3 regions of the Mesorhizobium sp. 128a genome follow, and region 1 is predicted to be linked to each of the others. Evidence: predicted binding sites of a transcription regulator. Region 1 holds the regulator's gene; each other region holds the start of a gene.
The links. The regulator LexA, encoded in region 1, represses DNA repair genes until DNA is damaged. The targets are predictions, from matches to a motif close to TGTTCNNNNTGTGTTCNG.
Positions count from the first base shown of each region.

Region 2: ssb (single-stranded DNA-binding protein) is a predicted target of LexA. The motif match lies at 979-996, and genes of this name have one in related genera.
Region 3: ACWTU9_RS24540 (YifB family Mg chelatase-like AAA ATPase) is a predicted target of LexA. The motif match lies at 1,406-1,423, and genes of this name have one in related genera.

Region 1 is NZ_JBSPKY010000006.1:217,116-219,312, forward strand. Features, by position in the region: gene ACWTU9_RS13395 (molybdopterin molybdotransferase MoeA) at 1-614, shown strand, start outside; gene lexA (transcriptional repressor LexA) at 732-1,475, shown strand; gene ACWTU9_RS13405 (ComEC/Rec2 family competence protein) at 1,469-2,197, opposite strand, start outside.
Region 2 is NZ_JBSPKY010000004.1:36,831-39,027, reverse strand. Features, by position in the region: gene ACWTU9_RS08910 (SRPBCC family protein) at 1-142, opposite strand, end outside; gene ACWTU9_RS08905 (ArsR/SmtB family transcription factor) at 139-453, opposite strand; gene ACWTU9_RS08900 (cupin domain-containing protein) at 498-932, opposite strand; gene ssb (single-stranded DNA-binding protein) at 1,097-1,624, shown strand; gene ACWTU9_RS08890 (DUF2306 domain-containing protein) at 1,664-2,062, shown strand; gene ACWTU9_RS08885 (OsmC family protein) at 2,087-2,197, shown strand, end outside.
Region 3 is NZ_JBSPKY010000016.1:128,775-130,971, reverse strand. Features, by position in the region: gene ACWTU9_RS24540 (YifB family Mg chelatase-like AAA ATPase) at 1-1,311, opposite strand, end outside; gene ACWTU9_RS24535 (Ig-like domain-containing protein) at 1,542-2,197, shown strand, end outside.

The sequences.
Region 1 (2,197 bases):
TCATCTCGTCCAATGCCTATGGCGTCGCGGCCGCCGCGCAATCGGTCGGCGCGCGCGCGCTCGATCTCGGTATCGCGGCCGACCGCAGGGAAGCGATTGCAGCACTGGTGCAGAAGGCAGTCGCGGCAAAGGCCGACGTCATCGTCACGCTCGGCGGAGCTTCGGTCGGCGACCACGACCTTGTGCACGACGTGCTTACCGGCGAAGGCATGAAGCTCGATTTCTGGAAGCTTGCCATGCGCCCGGGCAAGCCGCTGATGTTCGGGCGTCTCGGCGACATCAGATGCATCGGCCTGCCAGGCAACCCGGTGGCGAGCCTGGTCTGCTCGCAACTGTTCCTGAAACCGCTTTTGGCGCAGCTGGGTGGCCGCGTCCATCGGCAGGATATGCGGCAGGCGCAACTCGGCGCCGCGATGCCGGCCAACGATCTCAGGCAGGACTACGTGCGCGCCGTGGTCCGGGAAGAAGCCGGCGCACTTGTCGCAACGCCGTTCGGCATCCAGGATTCCTCGATGCTGCGAATGCTGGCCGACGCCAACGGCTTGATCGTGCGCGAGCCCTTCGCTCCAGCCGCCGCCCCGGGTGCCGCCTGCAGCGTGCTGATGTTACGCTGAACAAAACGTCAACACATTCATTAAACTTTAAAAGGTTGCGGAACACAACTGGAACAGATAGTGTTTGTTCTGGGTTTGTTTTTTCTGATTCTGGTTTCAGAACCCTGGGGGGCCGCGATGCTGACGCGCAAACAACATGAACTCCTGATGTTCATCCATGAACGCCTGAAGGAGAGCGGAATCCCGCCGTCTTTCGACGAGATGAAGGAGGCGCTCGACCTCGCTTCCAAGTCCGGCATCCACCGCCTGATCACGGCGCTGGAGGAGCGCGGTTTCATTCGCCGGCTGCCGAACCGGGCGCGCGCGCTGGAAGTGCTGCGGCTGCCAGACTCGATTGCGCCTGGCCTCAATGCGGCGAAAAAGTTCTCACCAAGCGTCATCCAGGGCAGCCTCGGTCAAAACCAGGGCGGTCTCGGCCGCCAGATCAAGCCGGCCTCGCCCTCGCGTTCGATGTCTGCCGGCAATGACGACGCGGTTTCGGCGGTGTCGATCCCGGTTATGGGCCGGATCGCCGCCGGTGTGCCGATAGACGCCATCCAGCACCAGACGCATTCGATCTCGGTGCCGCCCGACATGATCATGGGCGGCGAACACTACGCGCTCGAGGTCAAGGGCGACTCGATGATCGAGGCCGGCATTTTCGACGGCGACACCGTCATCATCCGCAATGCCGACACCGCCAGCCCCGGCGAGATCATCGTGGCGTTGGTCGACGACGAGGAAGCGACGCTGAAACGCTTTCGCCGCAAGGGCGCCTCGATCGCGCTGGAAGCCGCCAATCCGGCCTATGAGACCCGCATCTTCGGACCGGATCGGGTCAAGGTGCAGGGCAAACTGGTCGGGCTGATCAGGCGTTACTGAGCCGGTTTAGGTTTGTACTTTTCACGCTGCTTGTAAGGCGGCAGGCCGCGTGCTTCGCGTGAGAAGTAGCGTTGCTCGTGCCAGGGACGGTAGGGCTTGTCGACGGCGAAGCGAATGGTTGGGGCTGTCGCGGCCGATTGCGGATCGAAGAAGACGGCGGCACTGCCATCGCGGGCAAGCTGCTTCTTGGTAACGACCAGAACCAACGGGTCGCGGCACGGATTGTAGGCGGTGGCGTCGTCGATGACGATCAGGCTCGCGAAAGCGCAGGCTGGCCGGGCTGTCTTGCGGTCTTTTGCAAGCGCGACAATGGCTCCGGACGGGTGCCGGGCAATGCAGAGATCGCCTATGCAGTAGAAGGGTGAGCCGGGCGGCAGGTCGAGCGGATCGAGATCGAGCCGCCTGTCTCCCGTCTCAAATGTCTCGGGCTGAATGATGGTCTCGGCCATCAGCGCCCGTTTCCAGTTGTCGGTGGTGAATTCGTTTGCGCGCTCCCGGTTGAGAGCGAGCTCGCCGCCGCCGATCGGCACAGCCACCAGATGCGCATCCTCGGAAATGAGCACATCGGGCGTCCGCACCTGCGGCACCGTCAACAGACCAGCCAGCGCGAAAGGTACGGCCGCCAGCCTCAGCCAGGTGGTGGCCATGGTCGCGATGACCAGTGCAACCGTTGCCAGCAATACGGACTGGATGGAGATCAGCCCGACGGCATCGAGCGGCGA
Region 2 (2,197 bases), on a different contig from region 1:
GCTTGATGTCGTTTGGCATCATCCACGCCGCCAACAGCTCCGGCACGGTCAGCGCCCGCCACACCTTTTCCGGTGCGTCCGGCAGATCGCATTCGAAGGCGAGGCTATCCTTGGCGGTCTGCGCCTGCTTTTCATCGGTCATTGGTCCATGTCCTTCAAAACGGCCTTCAGTCTTTCGATGCGCTCCGGCCAGAATGCGCGGTAGCGTTCGATCCAGCCGAGCAACGGCTCGAGCCCTTGCGGATCGGTGCGGTAGTACGCATTGCGGCCCGACCGCCTTTCGCTGACCAGGCCGGCGCCGCGCAGCACCGCCAGGTGCTGCGACACCGCCGGCTGCGACACGCTCATGCCGCTGCGCAACTCCGACACGCTCATCTCGCCGGCGGCAAGCCGTTCAAAGACGGCGCGCCGTGTCGGGTCGGCGAGGGCGCGAAAAATTTCTGCTTCGATCATGGCAAAAGCATAAGTCGATACTTATCGATTTGGCAAGCGCTGTTTTATTCGCTCGCTGCAAGCCAGCGCCTCACCGGCGCGGTTGCCCCCTCGAACGTCGCTTCGAAGATTGGCGACGCCAACACGGCATGGATATGAAGCGTATCGGTGCCGGCATTTCGAAAGCCGTGTTGTCTCTGCGCTGGAATGAGGAGCGACTGTCCGGCAGTCAGCGTCACGTGGTCGTCATCGATCCACATTTCGGCGGTTCCGGCGATGACGCTCAGCACCTCCTCGACCGGGTGCCGATGTGACGGAGCCCCGACGCCCGGCTGAACCCATTGTTCGAACATGCAAAGCTGGCGGGCTCCATTGCTGGCGGAAACCTGCATGCGGGTCTCCACGCCGGCTCGCCATTGCTCGCGGGGCTGATCCAGATGCGCAATGACCTTCATTCGCCACAGCCTTTCGATCCCGCATGGTCGCAATTTCAGGCGCATACCCTACCTCTTGTTGACGTTCCTTGACAGAAGGGGGCGGCAGGAATAGAACAAAAAAAGAACAAAAACCTTGTGGGAAAAGCCAGCCTTTGCAGGCATAGGCGGCTCGCAGGCTGTAAGGTGAGCGACTTGAAATTTGTTTCGGATGAGCGCGGAGAAGTGTCATGGCGGGTAGCGTCAACAAGGTCATTCTGGTCGGAAACCTCGGCGCGGACCCTGAAATCCGCCGCCTGAATTCGGGTGACCCGGTCGTCAACATCCGCATCGCCACGTCTGAAAGCTGGCGCGACAAGAATTCCGGCGAGCGCAAGGAAAAGACCGAGTGGCACAACGTCGTCATTTTCAATGACCAGATCGCCAAGGTCGCCGAACAATATCTGAAGAAGGGCATGAAGGTTTACGTCGAAGGCCAGTTGCAGACACGCAAATGGCAGGACCAGACCGGCGCCGACAAGTACACGACGGAAGTCGTGCTGCAGAAATTCCGCGGCGAGTTGCAGATGCTCGATTCACGGGGCGAGGGCGGCGGCCAGGTCGGCAACTATGCCGGTGGCAGCAGTGCGAGCCGTGGTTCGGATTTCGGTCAGTCGGGCCCCAATGAAAGCTTCAACCGCAGCGGTGGCGGCGGCAGTTCCAGGGGTGGCGGTGGCGGCGGTTCGTCGCGCGAACTGGACGACGAAATCCCGTTCTGAGTATCAAGGCCGCGTGAAGGCATTTGAGGAGAGGGCGCGATGTCGCTCGGACCGCTTCTGTCGGCGCCCCCTCCCATCCCATGGCACGCCTTCGCAGCCCTTGCCGCGCTGGCTATAGGCGGCGCCCAACTGGCGCTGCCGAAAGGTACGACGCGCCACCGCGTCTTCGGCTATGCCTGGGCGGCTCTGATGTTGGTCATCGCCGCCTCCAGTTTCTGGATCCAGCAGATCCGCCTCGTCGGTTCGTTCAGCCCGATCCATATCTTGTCGATCCTGGTGCTGATCACCGTGCCGTTGGCGGTTTGGCATGCGCACAGGCATCGCGTCGCAAAGCATCGCAAAGTCATGATTTCACTCTATGTTTTTGCGCTGATCGGCGCCGGCGTGTTCACCCTACTGCCGGGGCGGATCATGCATGCGGCCGTGTTCGGCCAATGATAGGTTTCTGAAAGGAAGATTGTCGTGAAAGCACGGATCAAATGGGTCGAAGAGCGCACCTTTGTCGGCGAGTCCGGCAGCGGTCACAAGGTCGTGCTGGGAACCGCCTTCGGTCCGGAAGGCAAGACGCCAGGC
Region 3 (2,197 bases), on a different contig from region 1:
CGAGCAATGCGCGTTGGTGGTGGCGAGGGTAGCGCCCAGCCGCTCGAAACGTTCGCGCTGGATGGTGCGGGCGCGGGCTACGCGCACCGCAACGGAAGCGCTCTTTTCCGCGCGGTCGGGCCGGATGAGGTCGGCGGCCGAGACCGCCGGCACTTCGATCCGGAGGTCGATGCGATCGAGCAGCGGGCCTGAGATGCGCGCCTGGTAGTCGGTGCGGCAGCGTTCGCCGCGCAGGCAGCGATAGCCGGGCTCGCCGGCCATGCCACAGCGGCACGGGTTCATCGCCGCCACCAGCTGGATGCGCGCCGGATAAGTAACGCGGTGGTTGGCGCGCGCGATCATGCAGTCGCCGGTCTCCAGCGGCTGGCGCAGCGCATCCAGCGTCTGCGGCGAAAACTCGGGGAATTCGTCGAGGAAGAGCACGCCGTGATGGGCGAGCGAGACCTCGCCCGGCCGCACCCGCAAGCCGCCGCCGACCATCGCCGCCATCGATGCCGAATGGTGCGGAGCGCGGAACGGCCGCCGGTCGGTCAGCTTGCCTTCGCCGAGCTCGCCGGCCACCGAGGCGATCATCGAGACTTCGAGCAATTCCTTCGGCGCCAGCGGCGGCAGGATAGACGGCAGCCTTTGCGCCAGCATCGATTTTCCTGAACCCGGAGGCCCGACCATCATTAGGTTGTGGCCGCCGGCTGCCGCCACCTCCAGCGCTCGCTTGGCACTCTCCTGGCCCTTGATGTCGCAGAGGTCGGGCAGGTCGCGCGCCGAGACATGGATGCCGGGTTCGGGCCGCGACAGCACCTGCGTGCCGCGAAAATGATTGGCGATGGCAATCAGGCTGCGCGGAGCCAATATGTCGAAATCCTTGCCCGCCCAGGCTGCTTCCGGCCCGCAGCCGAACGGGCAGATCAGCCCCTTTCCCTCGGCATTGGCGCCGATCGCAGCCGGCAGCGCGCCGGCGACCGCGGCAATGGTGCCGTCGAGCGACAATTCGCCGAGCACGACATAGCCGGCGAGCATGTCGCCCGGAATGGCGCCGAGTGCGGCCATCAGGCCAAGCGCGATCGGCAGATCGTAATGGCTGCCTTCCTTGGGCAAATCGGCAGGCGCAAGGTTGACGGTCACCTTCTTCGACGGCATCGACAGGCCCGACGCATGGAGTGCCGCCTGCACGCGCTCGCGGCTTTCGGCCACCGCCTTGTCGGCCAGGCCGACGATCTGCATGCCGACCTTGCCCGGCGCGATCATCACCTGAACATCGACCGGCACGGCCTCGATGCCCTGGAAAGCAACCGTGCGAACCCGCGCCACCATTTTGATCTGCCCCCAATACAGGCTCGCTCGGGCCATTGTGGATCAAGCCGCGCGCGACGTCGGCCCAAGACAACCATAGATTTCAGGCCAAGGCAAGAACATTACGGGAACATACGGTCCGCCGTGCTTCCGGCACCATAGATGCCGACGCCGGCCTCCCCCCGAGACAGAGTTAACCACACAGGCGGCGTGATTGGTGTCACTGATCCGACTCGCATACTATGGTATGGTTGGGATCGGGGGACATCCGCAGCGCGTTCAAGCGCAAAAGCGAGGACAACAGGATGCCGACCTTAAGCAATGGCAGTGTGCTCACTGTATGGGAAGAACCCGACAATCCCAACCCGAGCCCCGACGCGGTGCTTTTCAGCATCACGGAAACCGATGGCGACGTGATCGGACCGATAGGGGCAAAGCCGGATTTCCCGTTCGGCGGCATCGACGTGGCTTCGGTCGATGTCTTCGACGGCTTCTTCACCATCACCAGTTTCACCAATGAGGGCCGGACCGAGACCTGGACAACGGTAGAAACGCAGGTCTTCGACAATGAAGGCAATCTTCTCCGCACCCTGTCCGACCAGGCGGCCTATCTGTCTGCGCGGATCGTCTCGGTAAATGCCGACAGCCCCGACACCATCACCGTGACGTGGATCGGGGCGAACGAATATTTCGGCGGCGAAAACACCCAATACGGCCAGCACCAGATTATCCTGGACGGCGGCGCGCTTCAGCCCGACACCTTCGTCAATCATGCGCCAACGGCCGCCGATCTGGATGTCTCGGTTTCGCAGGGGCAGTCTCTCGACGACATCAAGTTCAGCGCAGCGGATGCCGACTACGATCTCTTGAGCTTTGTCGTGGTCGATGGGCCGGACCACGGCGCCCT